3 regions of the Halalkalibacter lacteus genome follow, and region 1 is predicted to be linked to each of the others. Evidence: riboswitches for the same ligand, from Rfam matches in the RefSeq annotation. Region 1 holds a riboswitch; each other region holds the start of a gene.
The links. Region 1 has a riboswitch for cobalamin ahead of SAZ04_RS04620 (hypothetical protein). Riboswitches for the same ligand answer to the same signal wherever they lie in the genome.
Positions count from the first base shown of each region.

Region 2: another riboswitch for cobalamin. It lies ahead of metE (5-methyltetrahydropteroyltriglutamate--homocysteine S-methyltransferase); the one in region 1 lies ahead of SAZ04_RS04620 (hypothetical protein).
Region 3: another riboswitch for cobalamin. It lies ahead of SAZ04_RS02410 ((2Fe-2S) ferredoxin domain-containing protein); the one in region 1 lies ahead of SAZ04_RS04620 (hypothetical protein).

Region 1 is NZ_JAWRVL010000004.1:135,728-141,614, forward strand. It holds gene SAZ04_RS04610 (DEAD/DEAH box helicase) at 1-721, opposite strand, end outside; partial or broken gene SAZ04_RS23340 (ATP-binding cassette domain-containing protein) at 809-1,204, opposite strand; gene SAZ04_RS04615 (ABC transporter ATP-binding protein) at 1,240-1,899, opposite strand; gene SAZ04_RS04620 (hypothetical protein) at 1,928-2,134, opposite strand; cobalamin riboswitch at 2,367-2,559, opposite strand; gene SAZ04_RS04625 (GTP cyclohydrolase II) at 2,850-3,569, opposite strand; gene hemB (porphobilinogen synthase) at 3,689-4,690, shown strand; gene SAZ04_RS04635 (recombinase zinc beta ribbon domain-containing protein) at 4,765-5,442, shown strand; gene rlmD (23S rRNA (uracil(1939)-C(5))-methyltransferase RlmD) at 5,590-5,887, opposite strand, start outside.
Region 2 is NZ_JAWRVL010000026.1:7,272-13,158, forward strand. It holds gene SAZ04_RS16735 (VanW family protein) at 1-359, opposite strand, end outside; gene SAZ04_RS16740 (cob(I)yrinic acid a,c-diamide adenosyltransferase) at 550-1,134, opposite strand; cobalamin riboswitch at 1,414-1,601, shown strand; gene metE (5-methyltetrahydropteroyltriglutamate--homocysteine S-methyltransferase) at 1,716-4,004, shown strand; gene SAZ04_RS16750 (hypothetical protein) at 4,022-4,198, shown strand; gene SAZ04_RS16755 (ATP-binding protein) at 4,265-5,887, opposite strand, start outside.
Region 3 is NZ_JAWRVL010000002.1:196,966-202,852, forward strand. It holds gene SAZ04_RS02395 (class I SAM-dependent methyltransferase) at 1-539, shown strand, start outside; gene SAZ04_RS02400 ((2Fe-2S) ferredoxin domain-containing protein) at 598-990, shown strand; gene SAZ04_RS02405 (GTP-binding protein) at 1,088-2,269, opposite strand; cobalamin riboswitch at 2,613-2,795, shown strand; cobalamin riboswitch at 2,964-3,147, shown strand; gene SAZ04_RS02410 ((2Fe-2S) ferredoxin domain-containing protein) at 3,299-3,682, shown strand; gene cobJ (precorrin-3B C(17)-methyltransferase) at 3,901-5,541, shown strand; gene SAZ04_RS02420 (sirohydrochlorin chelatase) at 5,563-5,887, shown strand, end outside.

The DNA of each region.
Region 1 (5,887 bases):
CTTGATCTTCCTCCGTAAACTCTTGTTCTGTTGGATCATAGGTGAAGTTTTTTGTGAAAGGATACTGCACCTGATTTTTAATTACCTTGAGAAATTCCTTTATATTCTTCACAACATAGGTTCGCTTTTGGCCTACCTTCATTTCCAATGATAAAAATTGTTTTGATGAGTAATACGTCTTATTTAATTTAATAATCCATTCTACTAGTAAAGGAGACTTTATGATCCCTGTATCCTGTTCCATTCTCCCATGCGAAAAACTAGAAATGGTTTGAATAAACTGATTAGTAAGCTGCTTTACATAGATGGCTTGTCTTTCTTCCCTTTGTCTTTCTAGTTCCTGTTGACGCAGTTGAAAATTGTCCTGATGTTTTCGTTTCCTATCAAGTAAACTTTGGTTATGAATTTGAGAAGAACTTGTTATAATCGTTCTCCCTTGGTTACTTTCATAAATTTTCAGCATTACCGCTGCAATATGTTTGCAGGGTTCCCAGTATTGATCATATGCAGGACAGTTACATTTTGAAGAAATACCAATCTCATCTTCCTCAATTGTTACATGATAGGACTTTGACCCTCTTACTTTTGCTGCCCAAATATTTCTCACGGGATCATGATATAAATCACTAACACGACCTTCACGATAGTAACCAAGCCCACGACGGTAGACAGCATTCGTAAATATATCTTTTATGTCATCCTTTGTTAATTGATCGATCATAAGGTTACCTCCACTTAAACGTTAAAGGAAATACTATTCATACTTTCCAATTATCTATTATTTTAGACTGTTATACTAGATTTGTAATCAAAGTAATTTAACAATGATTGAAGATAGTTCGACAATATGAACAACTACATCATATTTACTTTTATCTCCGTTAAAATAAAAAAGCCCCTTGAGAGGGACTTGTATTTCTGCATTTTCCTTTGTATCTAATTTGTAAAGCATGTATGGTTCCATTAAACTTGAAAAAATAGTCATACGGGGGTGGAGAATTGAATCTGGGTGTTGAAATATCAATTGAGTTTGCTTTCGTAAAGGGCGCATTTGTTTTTCATTATAGTTCGTAATCTCTTCACCTTGGTAAAAAATTTCCCCTTCATCGATGGGTATCAATTTCAGTAACAGTCGAGACAATGTTGATTTTCCACATCCACTTTCACCAACAATTCCTAATGTCTCACCTTCCTCTACTTTAAAACTAACTTTATCTACTGCCTTATGCTTTTTTAAACCTAGAAAATCGCCACTTTTAAATCATGAGTAATTAATAGTAAGCCAACTCCAGTATCACTAACAATGTTTCGAAATAAAGAAACAACTTCACCTCGCAAAACTGCATCAAGACCTTTTGTAGGCTCATCAGCAATGATAAAATGTGGCTTTCCAGATAAACCGATAGCAGCTAACACACGTTGTTTCATTCCACCACTTATTTGAAATGGACATCTATTAACGATTTCCTTTGGTTGTGGCAACTTTAATTTAGAAAGTAGATTTATAATATATGAATGTTGCTCGTTTCTTTGATATTTATGGTGTAAATAAACAGAATCTTTAATTTGTGAACCGATTTTTAGCACTGGATTCAATGATGTAGTAGGGTTTTGCGGTATAAGGCCTATTTCTCTCCCTCTTATCCTACGAAATTGTCTCTCAGAAAATTCCAGCAAATCTTTATCTTTATAATATATATTTCCAGATACGTTTGCGTTTTGAGGAAGAAGACCTAAAATTGATAGACCTAAAATCGACTTTCCGCTCCCCGTTTCACCAATAATTCCTATAATTTTATTTTTCGTTACATTTAGTGATACACCATCGACCGCTTTTACTCTACCTTCTCTTGTTTGAAAGGAGACGTATACATTATCGATTTTAATAGCTTCTGACATATGTATCCCCTTTCTTATATATTTCTTCTTAGTGGTTCAGTCCGAACGTCAAAGTAATCACGTAATGCATTGCCAATGTAACAGCAATAATACACATTCCAGGCAAAAGAATTAAATGAGGATAACTTCGAAAATAAGGACGTGCATCATTAATCATGAAACCCCAATCAGGAGTTGACGGCTGCAAGCCTAATCCTAAAAAGCTTAATGCTGCTGGATAAAATCGTTCTGCCAATTCTGACAGTAAATAACACGATAATAGGACCAACCATATTAGGAATGATATAATGAATCATTATATACCGTTGCTGAGCACCTAATGAACGGATTCCTTCAATAATAAATAAAAAAAACTCATTCCCGAAAAGAGAAAGAGCATAGAACGGCAATGTATTAGTAACCATAAAATTATGATTTTATTATATATAATCCTGCCATCTCAATTTCTCACCTCCCCGAAGAAATGAAACTTTTTGGAAAAAAAGGCAGGTCTCCTGACTCGTGCTTCTTTTTACTCGGAGCCTTCCCACATAAGCACCGTTAAGCTACTTATACAGTGGTAACCTCATTTCATCCACACTTACAGTTGCGGGGACAGTTCTGGACTTTCACCAGATTCCCTATTTAGTCTAATTAGACACCTTAAATTCCTAAACGTATTAAATTTTTAAAACCTCGAAATTAGTAGAATTTAAACGATTTTTAAATAATTTGATGCTAGCTTAAAAGTCATAAAAATTCAACAATCTGGACCTAAACTAAAAAGGAACGTACTCTCATATGAGATATACGTTCCATATTATGGAATAAAAATGCAAAAAGACAACATATTCATTTGAAAATGATTTAAAATAAGATTGTAGTATTGAAGAGAAACAAGTGAAAAGCTATCATATGAAATCTCTTATTCTTTAATTCTGTGTAATAGTTAGACCCTCAATTTTTATTCCTTAAGTAACTAAATGCCCTGATTTATTTATTTTTGTAGTTAAATACCTTTCATTATAAGAATTTGTACTGCACCACACTGGGATACGCTCTTTGATTTTGATACCTTTACTCTCAAGCTGGCTCCTCTTATCAGGATTATTTGTAATAATGGATATAGGAAGTTTTCTTAAATGTTTCAAAACAATTGCAGCTTCATCATAAATACGTAAATCGTCTTCGAAGCCAAGAGCTAGATTTGCTTCTACTGTATCTAAACCATTTTCTTGCAATAAATAGGCCATAGCTTTGTTGAATAAGCCGATCCCTCTACCCTCTTGGTCAGCTAAGTAAAATATAGCTCCTGTACCTTTCTCCGTAATTATGCTTTTTGCTTCTTTAAATTGTTCACCGCAATCACAACGTTTACTCCCAAACACATCACCTGTATGACAAATACTATGAAAACGAACATTTGCATCTTCTGCATTAGAAAATTCACCATAAGTTAAAACCGAGGAATGTTGTTGGTGTGCTAATGGCACACTTTTAATCCTATCTAATAACTCCTTAACACTTTCAATATCATTTTCAATATTGATCCATGTAAACCAAGAAAAAGTATAAATCTTACCATGCACATCAAGCGGCATTTTTACAGGACCAATTAGTGCAATCTTTTTATTATCTTGTTTAATTAAGTTAATCTTTGATTCTAATAATCTAAACGTATTTACATCCATTTCTCTACATCCTTTACTCTATGAATTGAATTTCTACATAAACTTCTTTATAATTCAAATCGTAATAATTACGATTTATAACTCTTTATTATAACTCTTTTGAAATGTGGTGCAAAGAAATGAACTCTATTAATTTTAAACGACATCGACGTCTACGCTCATCTGGGACTATGCGGGATTTAGTTAGGGAGACAACATTAACAGTAGATGACCTCATTTATCCTCTATTCGTACATGAGGGTAAAGAAATAAAAAAAGAAGTTCCTTCCATGCCAGGTGTCTATCAACTATCATTGGACTATCTCGATGAAGAAATTGAAATAATAAAATTGCTAAATATCAAAGCAATTTTATTATTTGGAATTCCACAATATAAAGACCAACATGCTACCTCAGCTTATGATGAGAATGGAATTGTTCAACAAGCAATCAAAAAAATAAAAAGTATTGATAAAAACCTACTTGTCATAACCGATACTTGTATTTGTCATTATCAATCAGAAGGACATTGTGGAATTCCACAAAACGGAAAAATTCTAAATGACTTCTCCCTCGAAATTCATGCCAAAGTTGCATTATCTCAAGTAAAAGCAGGAGCAGATGTCGTTGCACCTTCTAGTATGATGGATGGATTTGTATCTGTAATTCGAAATACTTTGGATGAAAATGGTTATCATGATATTCCAATTATGTCCTATGGGGTAAAATATGCATCTAGTTTTTACGGACCATTTCGTGACGCAGCAAATAGTTCCCCTCAATTTGGTGATCGAAGAACGTATCAAATGGATCCCGCTAATCGACTTGAAGCCTTTCGAGAAGCTAAAGCTGATATTGAAGAAGGAGCAGACTTTTTAATTATTAAACCTGGAATTTCATATCTTGATATTCTACGTGATATGAGAAATACATTTCCCGTCCCCTTGATTGCCTATCAAGTAAGTGGAGAATATTCTATGATTAAAGCAGCGGCAGAAAAAGAATGGATTAACGAACAAGAAGTTGTTCTAGAAAGTATGCTGAGTATGAAGCGTGCAGGGGCTGATATGATGGTTACCTATTACGCAAAAGATATCGCTACATGGTTGAGTAGGCATGATCATGACAATAAACGAAAGTAGCAAGCAATTAAATTTTTTTGTAAACAAGGTGACTGTTATGAATTATTAACAGCAATTGACAATCGTTTAAGCTTATACTCACTAATCCTTATTACGTTGGTGACTTAGTACAAAATCGTTCAACTACAGTCAGTGTTACAAGTAAGAAAAGGAGACAAGATGAACAGGAAGATCAAATTATCGTTAAAGATACGTATGAAGCGATAATCTCACGCGATGTTTTTAATGCTGTCCAGCAGCAATTGAAAATTCGTACTAAGTTTATAACGGCACCAAAGAAGCATCTTTTTACAAATATTCTATTCTGCTCTGATTGCGGAAAAGGAATGTGGTACCGGAGCAACCGAAAGGATTATGTATGTGGCAATTATGCACGGCACGGTAAAAAGGCATGCAGTAGTCATTCGATTAAAGAAGATTTACTCAAAGATACTGTATTAACTGACATTCAAAAGTTAGTAAAAGAAATTTATCAAGAGCAATACGTTAAGCAGATAGAAGCTCAATCAAAGAAATCGAAGCAAAGCCTTCAAAAGCAACTCGATAAAGTCGAGAAGCAAGTCAATATAATAAAGGGTCGAAAAAGAAAATACATTACTATGTTAGCCGAAGAGATTATTACTCAAGAGGAATACCGCGAAATTGTTGAAGCTAATAATATTGAAATTAAAGCGTTAGTCGAGAAAAAGACCGATTTACTCACAGCAATGGCAAGTGAAAAAACAGTGGATAACATAGAGTTGTTAAAATAAGAATTACTTCAATTTCTAAACTTTGATGAGTTAACACCAGAAATTTTAAATCGTTTAATTAATCGTATTGAAGTAAAAGCTGGTGGAACTCCTATAATCCACTATCGTTTTTCAGCTCCAAAAATCAAATAAACACAGCAGAATCCCCTATTTCGGGGCTCCTGCTTCTTTTAAAACTATCTGCGAGACACACTCAACGTGTGTCGAATGCGGAAACATATCCACCGGCTGCACTTCCTTCGTCTTATACCCACCAGCCTCAAGGAACTTCAGATCTCTCGCTAATGTAGCTGGATTACAGGACACATATACAACCCGCTTTGGTTTCATTGATAAAATCGTCTCAAGTAACTGTTCATCACAGCCTTTACGAGGAGGGTCAACAACAATGACGTCTGCTCGTATTCCTTGTGCGTACCACCAAGGCATGACCTTTTCAGCCTCA
Region 2 (5,887 bases), on a different contig from region 1:
AGCTCTTGCTCAGATAAAACAACTCGCACTTTTCCCGGAATCACGTTTCCATCCGAAGTAATCCGTGGATTTTGCATCGGAGTATCTATTTGACTCGCCAAATCATTTGCTAATTGGTTCAGTTTCTCTTCATCCAGAGATTGCTCTACAAAATAACCAAAATCATTTAAAAGAATGTCATGAACTAAATCATTAAATTCATCTTTCAAATCAACTTTCCAATAAACAGGTGCTTTCCAATTCGTCTCCGTTTGAAAATAAGAAGAGTGAACAGCAACTGGTTTCAACTCTTCTGCTGACAGATCGTTACTACATGCAACAAGTAAAAAAAGAACACAAAAAAACAAACTCTTTTTCATATATTGTTTCCCCCTCAAAACAGCCCACACATTTATCAATATATGAAAAGACATTTGAATCATTCCAGACAATCCATGCTTTTTTCAAATAAAATCCATACCAAAAACCTGCTACTTAGTTGACTACAATTTAAACATTTCATTTCAAAAAAAAAAACCACACAATATAGTTGCGTGGTTTCTTAATCATCTATTTCGTTCGCTTTCCACCTTTAAATACGATCGCACTTCTTTCATATTCCACATCTTTCACTTTTAGACGATGGTTTACCACTCGTGCAATCGCAAAAAAATAATCGGAAAGACGATTTAAATATTTTAAAACAATTGGGTTCGTCTCATCAACTTCACGATGTAGCCTTGTCACATAACGTTCCGCACGTCTTGTAACCGTTCGGCACACATGAAGAGTTGATGCTTGCAAAGACCCACCTGGTAAGATAAAGCGCTCTAATTCTGGCGCTTCTTGAATGTAGACATCAATTCGCTCCTCGAGAAAATCAATCATCTCTTGTTTTGCCTTATACGGATGTTTTTCAGATGCCTTCATCATAGCTAAATCACCACCACAATCGAACAGTTCATGCTGAATTTTCACAAGTTCCTCCTTTATATCAGGAAAAATCGCATCATCTAACTGAGCTACGACCTGGCCAACAAAAGAATTAAGTTCATCCGTTGTCCCATAAGCAACCACTCTTGTATCATCTTTATCCAATCTCCCACCTATAACACTTGTCTTTCCCTCATCACCTGTACGTGTATATAACTTCATAACGTTCCCCCTACTATATTTGTTTAGAATTGATTTTGTGTTCAATCACATTAAAAAACAAATGATTCAAGATAGAAATTCTAAATAAATACTGCATAATCTTGAAAACATTTCATAGTCTTTATTTCATTTTTGTATTTTTCAGTATACATGAAAAACAAATCTATGACAGTATTTTTTTAAAATGGTCATCGTCTTACTAGATTGGCAAAGGGAAATTTTCAAAATAGAATAAAACTATTGACATAGCCCATCACTCTACGCTAGAGTTTAAAACAATCTCATATGTTGGAAATTGGTACTTTAAATATTTATTTAAAGTTTAAAAGGGAATTCGGTGTAAATCCGGAGCGGTCCCGCCACTGTAATAGAGGAGTTATCGTGACCTGTGTCACTGGCAAAAGCCGGGAAGACCACGATAATGATGATACTAAAGCCAGGAGACCTGCCTATTTCAACAACACTGCTTTACCTACGGGAGATAGGGAGGTGTTAACAATACTTCATTGATTATTCTATGGATATCGTTACCCTTTTTCTGGTAATGATGTCTTTTTTTGTTACAAAAAAATTTGGAGGTTATGACATTGAACGTAATTAAAACTAGTAATCTTGGCTATCCTCGCATTGGCGAGAAACGCGAATGGAAGAAAACACTTGAAGCTTATTGGGCTTCAACAATTTCAGAAAAAACCTTTTATAAGCAAATGAAAAAGTATCGACTCCATTATTTACAAACACAAATTGATAAAAAAGTTGATCTTATTCCAGTTGGTGATTTTTCATTTTACGATCATGTACTTGATACGGCAACGATGTTTGGATTCGTTCCAGATCGCTTTTCTTATTCAGATGGTCCGGTATCTCTATCAACATATTTTTCAATGGCTCGGGGAAGTAAGGATACCCCTGCTTGCGAAATGACAAAATGGTTTGATACAAACTATCACTTTATCGTTCCTGAATTGGAAGAACGGAAACCTGCCTTGGTTTGGAATAAACCACTTGAAGCATTTTTAGAAGCAAAACATGAGTTAAACATCATTGGAAAACCCGTCATCATCGGTCCTTTCACCTTTTTAAAGCTATCAAAAGGATACGAAGAACAAAAATTTGAAAGTCAGTTGAAAAACTTAGCGCAAGTCTATATTCAATTACTCCTTGAATTAGCTGACGCTGGAGCTCCAATTGTTCAAATCGATGAGCCTTATCTTGTAATGGATCTTTCAACTGAAGAAATGACGCTATTCTCAAACCTTTATAATGAAATTACAAAACAAGTACCACATCTTGATATTATTATTCAAACATATTTCGAAGCAGTTTCTCATTATAAAGAGGTGGTAAACCTACCCGTTAAAGGGATCGGGTTAGACTTTGTCAGTGGCTTAAATGAAAATGTGACAGCAATCAAGAAATATGGATTTCCTAAAGATAAACTGCTTGGTATAGGAATCATTGACGGCCGAAACATTTGGAAATCAAATCTAGAAGAGAATCATCGCTTTTTAACTGAACTGGCAGCTTATGTTCCAATTGAAAACCAAATATTGCAGCCTTCTACTAGCTTGCTGCATGTTCCAGTCAGTCTTGAACATGAAACAGAATTAGAGCCAATTATTAAAAAAGCTTTGGCATTTTGCAAAGAAAAACTTGATGAATTATGCCTGTTAAGAGATGTAACCGTTGATTGTAATGATCAAAACAAGCAATCATTATTAAAATATAAGCAATCATTTGAAGCCTTGGAGAAATCAGAATGGCGAGTGAAGCAGGAACGCCCATTACTACCTACGACTCGACCTTTATCTTTTTCAGATCGATACCATCTACAGCAACAAAAATGGGATTTGCCACTGCTGCCAACAACAACAATAGGGAGCTTTCCACAAACAAAAGAAATTCGTCAAACGCGTTTTAAGTGGAGAAAAGGTGAACTTTCAAATGAAGCATACGAATCACACATTTACTCAGCTATTGAAAAATGGATTCACATTCAAGAAGAGTTGGCACTTGATGTCCTTGTACACGGAGAGTTTGAAAGAAATGATATGGTTGAATTTTTTGGAGAAAAATTAGCAGGATTTACGTTTTCAAAAAATGGCTGGGTTCAATCATATGGTTCTCGTTGTGTGAAGCCTCCTATCATCTTTGGAAATGTATCATTCATAGAACCGATGACATTAAAAGAAACAGCTTATGCACAATCTCTAACAAATAAACCGGTAAAAGGGATGGTAACTGGGCCTGTAACAATTTTAAATTGGTCGTTTGTCCGAAATGACATTTCGAATCAAGAAGTCGCTTTTCAAATTGCAGAGGCCATCTTAAAAGAAGTCCAAGTGCTTGAAGCCAATGGAATTACGATGATTCAAGTAGATGAGCCTGCACTTAGAGAGGGCTTACCTCTAAAAGAAGAAAAACATCAAAACTATCTTACATGGGCTATAGAAGCATTCCGCATGAGTACTTCAGCAGTGAAAGATACAACACAAGTTCATACTCATATGTGTTATAGCGATTTCAACGAGATCATTAATGCGATAAAAGCATTAGATGCTGACGTTATTTCTATTGAGACGTCAAGAAGTCATGCTGAATTGATTCAAGCATTTGAAACAACCGTCTATGACAAAGGCATTGGACTCGGAGTCTATGATATACATAGCCCACGAGTTCCAAAGAATGAAGAGATGCTATCTATTATCGAACGCGCCCTCTCCGTCTTACCAGCTAACCTCTTCTGGGTTAATCCAGACTGCGGACTAAAAACCCGTGGTGAAACAGAAACCGTTGCTGCCTTAAAAAATATGGTCACTGCTGCAAAAGTTGCTCGAACAAAAATTGCAGAAAAACAACTAAGTAACTAAAAGGAGATGGTTTAAGAATGAGATATGAACTTGTCCGCTTCCTGCGAAATACGTGTGATGAAAAAGTAATGAATGCTTTTATCAAGAATATGGATGCAAAAAGTTTAGAGACATTGTTTCATTATCTATCTTTGACCGATATCAAAACGAAAGAGCGCTGGATTGCAATCTATCATAATTTGATCAATAGTTAATGTACAGAAGAACCGAGCTTGTCTTAACAAGGTCTAACCCCGACAAACACTTGTCGGGGTTAGGTTTTAATTATTGAATATACATGGGATAAAAAAGGAAAAAGTTGTTCCCTCATTCATTTTACTGTGCACGGAAATATGCCCACCATGCGAATCGACAATATTCTTCGCAATCGCAAGACCTAATCCAGTTCCTCCACGTCCCCTTGTACGTGCTTTATCAGCTTTATAAAATCGTTCAAATACATACGGTAGATCCCCTTCAGGTATGCCTGACCCCGTATCAATGACGTCAAATCTATAACCTTCGTCATATTGCCTAACAGCTAATATTACCTTTCCATGTTCTTTCGTGTGGCGGATTGCGTTATGGAGTAAGTTGGTAAGTACTTGTTCGATTCGATCAGGATCACATTCGATAACATCCGAATGTTCTATATCAAGCGATAGTTGGATTGCTTGTTCACGGGCTAAGCCTTGAAACTTGCGGACAATGCGTTCAGAAAATGGTTGAACCTCGAGCTCTTCTACATTCAACTCAACATGCCCTGCCTCCATCCTTGCAAGATCCAATAATTCGTTTACTAGCCTTCCCATTCGTAATGATTCATCATAGATAATTTTTGCAATTTCCTTTTTATCTTCATCAGATCCAGCAATATCATCAATGATTGCTTCACTATATCCTTGAAGCATAGAGATTGGTGTTCTAAGCTCATGAGACACATTGGCAATAAAATCTTTTCTAAGTTTATCGTGACGACGTTCTTCCGTCATATCGCGGAAGACAGCGACAGCACCACGTATCTCATGGCGATCATATAATGGCGTCATCAGGATCATCCAGCTTCTCCCTTGCATTTCTACTTCAGTCATTTGTTCTTTTTCTAACAATACAACCTTTTCAAATAACGTTTGCATAGCAGCGGGTAAATTCCCTTTTATATCCTGATTCATTCCTTGTTCGTAATACCAAGATTGAATAAATCGTTCTGCAGGAGGGTTCGTTAACACAACCCGTCCCTTTTTATTTAATGTAATCACACCATCTGCCATACTTACAAGAATACGAGAAAGCTGCTCCTTTTCTTGGTTCAAAGCGTGAATGTTGTTATTGAGTTCTCGTCCCATACGATTAAAGGCAATGGCTAGTTGACCAATTTCGTCATGCGTTAAAATCGGAACTTTCGATTTGAATTTACCTTCTGCTACCTCTAATGCAACTTGACGCATCTTACGCAACGGAGCTGTTATTCTAGTCGAGAGAAAAAAAGCAAAGATTGTTGTTAAAACAATGGCTATTCCTGCAGAAAAATAAATAATTTGTTTTGTTTCATTTGATGCATCCTCAATAGCAGAAAGAGATTGATACAAGAAAACCGCACTATCATTTAATTCATCAGGTTGAAGAGGGACACCAACAATCATAATTTCTGAATGAAACTCATCACCGTTTCCAACGAATGGAAAGTCTCCCTCGGTCATAACAACCTGTTCCCCAGAAAATACTTGTGATAATGTTTCATCCGTAAAAAAGGTGTCCAGTGCGACTTGGTGAGACTCTTCCTCATCTGTACTCCATACTTTTTCGCCTTCAACAAGAAAAATGACATGCATTTCAAAAGCACTTCCATATTGAGCAATCGTGTAGAGCGCATCACTTTCCACTTCATACCCTTCATAGATGGA
Region 3 (5,887 bases), on a different contig from region 1:
GAATGAACGTTACAGGGGTAGATTTATCTAATACCCTAATAGAAGAAGCAAAGAGGCAGTCACATACATTAAACATAACATACATAAGATCTGATATGAGAGACGTAACATTTAAAAATGAATTTGATATTGTCGCTAATCTCTTTACGAGCTTTGGCTACTTTGATAAGGATAAAGATAATGAACGTGTTTTTACACGAGTACATTCTTCTTTAAAGGAAGGTGGATATTTTTTGTTTGATTATTTAAATCCAGCATTTTTAAGAAAAAATTTAGTTCCCTTTTCACAACAAACATTTGATCAAACATCCATCTACCAGTATAGAAAGATTGACAACGACACCGTTATTAAACGAATAGTCGTAAAAGATAACTATTCAAATCGTAATTATGAAGAACGAGTGAAACTGTATTCAGAGGATAAGATTAGAGAAATGCTAGAGAATAATAATTTAAAAGTCATGCATTTATTTGGTAACTATGATGCGAGAAAATATGATCATAGTTCACCTAGATTGATATATATTTGCAGAAAATAAATCGTAATGATATCTATTATCGTGTTGTTAAACTCTAAGTAAAAAAGGAGCTGAAGGAATGGCTACATGGAATTTAACGGACACACAACATCACATTCTTATATGTAATGGAAGTAGTTGCAATAGAGCAGGAGCAGAAGCATTAACTCAATCTATTAGAAATGAGATAAGTGCTAAAGGTTTAGATCCTATGATCCATACGTCAAGAACGCTTTGTAATGGACGCTGTCAAGATAAATGTGTTTTGATTACTTACCCCGATGGTCACTGGTATAAGGAAATGTCTAGTGAGGATGCTCCACGATTTGTTGAATCGCTAATGACAGGAAATAGGCTAGAAGACAAAGTAAGTCATTCATTTAATGGGAGATGCTTTGAACTAAGTGAAGGAACGATGAAAGGTGTTGAAAAAGACAGGGAAATAGTAAAGAAAGTTTCAAAAAAGTTATAATTCTTTTATAGAAATCTATAAACAGTAAGGCTGTTGAGATCAATTGATATCAACAGCCTTTTTTCAACATTCACATAAAAGATTTATACGATTTTTTTTAAGCTTCAACATATTGTGGAAGTGGATCGGGAATCTTAGTCCAATCTGAAGTCATCTCACTATCTGTTAATACACATTGATCAAGGGAACCTCTAACTTGTTCATGATTCATATCAATACCGATTAGGACTAATTCTGTCATTCGATCACCGAATTCTGGGTCCCATTTTGCTTGTAGCTCAGGCTCCTCAAGGAGTGCTTTCTGTCTTTCTTCTTCAGAATACGCTGCAACCCACTCTCCGGCACCTTGAATGGTAACGATAGACCCTGACTGTGAAATCAATCCAGCCATCTGATTTCTGGAAGCGACCCAAATGAACCCTTTCGCTCGTACAACATCAACAGGCCAATTTTCCAGCCAGTTCATTAGACGCTCTGGGTGAAATGGTTTTCTACTTCGATAAACAAATGAAGAGACACCGTATTCCTCCGTTTCTGGTTTGTGCTCTTCATTTAATTCCTTAATCCATCCAGCAGACTGACTCACTTTATCAAAGTCGAATTTGCCTGTATGTAAAATAGAAGACAATTCTACCTTAGAGAATGATGTAGGAATAATATTTGCGTCTGCATTTAATTTCCTCATGAAGTTCAGTAATTCATTTTTATCAACTTCTTGTAACATTTCAACTTTATTAAGAATAATCACATCGGCAAATTCAATCTGATCAACGAGAAGGTCTGAAATTTCACGCGTATCAGATTCATCTGTACCTTCTTTACGATCAAGTAATGATTCACCTGATGCATAATCATCCCAAAAACGATTCGCATCAACAACGGTCACCATTGTGTCTAGCTTACACTTTTTCGTTAAATCTACACCAATTTCTTCATCAATATACGTAAATGTTTGGGCGACTGGTACAGGCTCACTAATGCCCGACGATTCAATCACGATATAATCGATATCTCCTGCATCAACTATTCGCTCGACTTCTTGCATTAAGTCCTCACGAAGAGTACAGCAAATACAGCCATTTTGAAGCTCTACTAGTTTTTCCTCCGTTCTCGAAAATCCATTGTCTTTAACAAGCTTAGCATCAATGTTCACTTCACTCATATCATTTACGATAACAGCGACTTTCAACCCTTCACGATTCGTTAAGATGTGGTTTAATAAAGTGGTTTTACCGGAACCTAAATAACCACTTAGTACAGTAACAGGTACTTTTTTCATTAAATAAATCCTCCTTTTAAACTCTTACACATGCGATCATGTATAAATATTAATGTAAGTGAAAATTCCATTTACACGTGGTTTTAAATAGTAATTGTTACGATTTAAATTTTATCTTTCTTTTGTCACTTTGTAAATAGAAGGATTTATTTTATGAAATAAAAGGTTTTTTTTAGTACTTGTACAAAATATATACTTGCTAAATATACTGAAGAGTAGTTTAATAGACAGTGAATATAAACTACTCTTTTTATTTAGGTAGCAGGGAATACAGTTACAGTCTAATGTCCTGCTACTGTATATATCGAAATAATTTATAAAACCATTTAGAAAAATGATTTTAAAAAAATGCAATAACAAAGGTGCATAGCTCTAGTTATGCTTAAAAGGGAAGTACGGTGCAAATCCGTCACGGTCCCGCCACTGTAATGGGGAATTTCATTGTATAAAGTCACTGAGTATATCGGGAAGACGCAATGAAATGATGAACCTAAGTCAGGAGACCTGCCTTTGTTTGAAATTGCTTCAATACCTACGGGTCATAGGTAGAGAAGTGTAGAATAGATGCTACTTATGTTTGTATGCCATTTATTTTGCACCTCTATCTATAGATAGAGGTGCATTTTTATTTAAAAGAGGAAAAGCCGTATCCACGCTACTGTAAATGTAATAGAAAGCCAGAACTATAATTTAAGTTAAGAATCCAAACAAAGGTGCATAACCACTGGTTATGTTTAAAAGGGAAGCACGGTGTAAATCCGTCACGGTCCCGCCACTGTAATGGGGAATTTCATTGTATAAAGTCACTGAGTATATCGGGAAGACGCATTGAAATGATGAACCTAAGTCAGGAAACCTGCCTTTGTTTGAAATTGCTTCAATACCTACGGGTCATAGGTAGAGAAATGTAGAATAGATGCTACGTAAACTTGTATGCCATTTATCTGCACCTCTATCTATTGATAGAGGTGTATTTTTATTTTCAACTTTCATCAATAAATTCTGGAAGTAAATAAGGAGGAATAGATTATGACTACTTGGAATTTAACGGGTACAAAAAAACATGTTCTGATTTGTAATGGATCTAGCTGTATGAGGAAGGATGGGGAAGAAATTACTATAGCTATTCGAGAAGAAATAAAGAACCTTGAATTAGATCAGCAAATTCATACATCGCGGACAAGATGTAATGGTCGTTGTAAGGATGCGTGTGTTGTTATTGTTTACCCTGAGGGAAATTGGTACTCAGCTACTTCAACAGAAATCGGGCGTTCTATTATTAAAAGCCATCTAGATCCGTCAGTTGACTTACAAGAATTTTTAATTTATGACTTTGAAAATAGTGAAATGCTAGCTAAGAATACGACTGCTAGAATTAAGGGCGTTTCGAAAGTGGCAAAGACAAAGGTATAGGTTGTTCTTGTTTATTGAGCTAAGAGTGTGGATTCAAAAAGGTGATGCAATGGCTCCGCTCGCTGTGCGCATGCTATGGAGAAACTCACTCATAGCATGCTTAAGGTGAGAGATACTTCTCTCACCATATACAGCGACTACGCTCATTGCTTCGATGTTGTTCAAAAAGGTAAAAACCAACCCTTTTGAACAACATCTTATAAAAGGAGGTATGCATAATGCTTGGAAAATTACTTGTTATCGGCTTTGGACCTGGTAGTTTTGATCATATGACGAACAGGGCACAAACAGCAATCCAAGAAAGTGATTACATCATTGGCTATAAAACATACGTTGATTTGGTACAAGATTTATTAACGAATCAAGAAATTATTAGTACGGGTATGTCTGAAGAGGTGAGTCGTGCGCAGGCGGCCGTTCGTCTCGCTGAAGAAGGGAAAACAGTTGCTGTTATTTCAAGTGGTGATGCTGGTGTTTATGGGATGGCAGGACTGGTTTATGAGGTGTTAATGGAACAAGGCTGGACAGAAGCAACTGGGGTAAGTGTCGAGGTGATTCCAGGTGTATCTGCCAGTAACTCGTGCGCATCCTTACTAGGAGCACCGATTATGCACGATGCATGTACGATTAGTTTAAGTGACCACTTAACTCCATGGGATCTTATTGCAAAACGAATTGAAGCAGCCGCACAAGCTGACTTTGTTATTAGTTTATATAATCCAAAAAGTGGTCGGAGAACGAGACAGATTCAAGAGGCTCAAAGAATTCTACTTGAGTATCGTTCACCGAAAACACCAGTTGGTCTTGTGAAAAGTGCTTATCGTGAGCGCGAACATATTGTCATTACAGACCTTGAAAACATGCTGAACTATGATATTGGGATGTTAACGACGGTTGTTATCGGAAATTCATCTACCGTTCTCTATGATAATAAAATGATCACACCAAGGGGGTATCAACGGAAGTATACGTTACATACAACGGAACAGCGATTAAAGCCGCATGAACGATTACGACACGAAAATGAACCTTGGGCGTTGCACGAAGGAAAAAATGATATGGACCTCGCAAAGGATCAAACGGCTGCCACAGCAGTTGAAACGGTTGTTCCTAAGAAGACGTCTCTAGAACTTGCCCAAGAGGCGCTTAGTAAAGTAAAAGGTATGTCCAGTCAAATACAAGAAACGAAGACCGTAAATAACCCTGTTGTCTCTATTTTTGAACTGGCTGTTAGTACGGGTGTTGCTAACAAGCAATTCACTCCGAAACAAATGTTGGCTCTTGCTGAAGTTGTTGGTGACGAAGGAACGATGGAATATACGCCGCACCATCAAATTCATCTTCGAATTCCTACAGCTACTCCAGAGATCATTACGGAGAAATTAAAAAGCGCCGGGTTTATCCTTGAACCTCTTGGTGATGTTTTTCAATTAAAAGCGTGTGATTTCTGTGACGGTGAAAAAAAGGATTCAATTCCATATGCAGAAGAATTACATCAAAACTTAAGTGGTCTTGAACTACCAAAAGAGTTGAAGGTTGGATTCAATGGCTGTGGCATGGCTTGTTATGGAGCGGTTAATGACGATATCGGTATTATATTTCGGAAAGGAAAGTTTGATTTGTTTTTAGGGGCAAAAACGGTTGGTCGAACAGCTCATGCTGGTCAGCCAGTGGCAGAGGGCATTGAGCCAGATCAAATTGTTGAACTCATTGAAAAAATTATATATGAGTACAAAGAGAAAGGTCATCCGAACGAACGATTCTTTAAGTACTTTAAACGAGTAGGAAGTATTCAGGACTATACATACAAGGATATGACACCGAAGATTGAAATTGAACCAGCTCCGTGTGGGGACTAAATGAAGATAGGGGAGAATTATATGAAAGCTGTTTTACTAGTTGGTCATGGAAGTAGAGATCCTGAAGGAAATGAGCAAGTAAGGCAAATGATCAAAGGATTAGAGCCGAAATTAGACTCTATCCTTCTTATTGAAACCTGTTTTCTGGAATTTGAGAAACCAACGATAGAACAAGGTATTCAAGCATGTGTGGAAAAGGGAGCAGTGAGCGTCCATGTTATTCCACTAATGTTATTAGCAGCTGGTCACTCCAAAATTCATATCCCAGCAGCTATTGATGAAGCAAGAGAGAAATATCCTTTAGTTCGGTTTTCTTATGGGAGGCCGTTTGGAATCCATGAGGAAA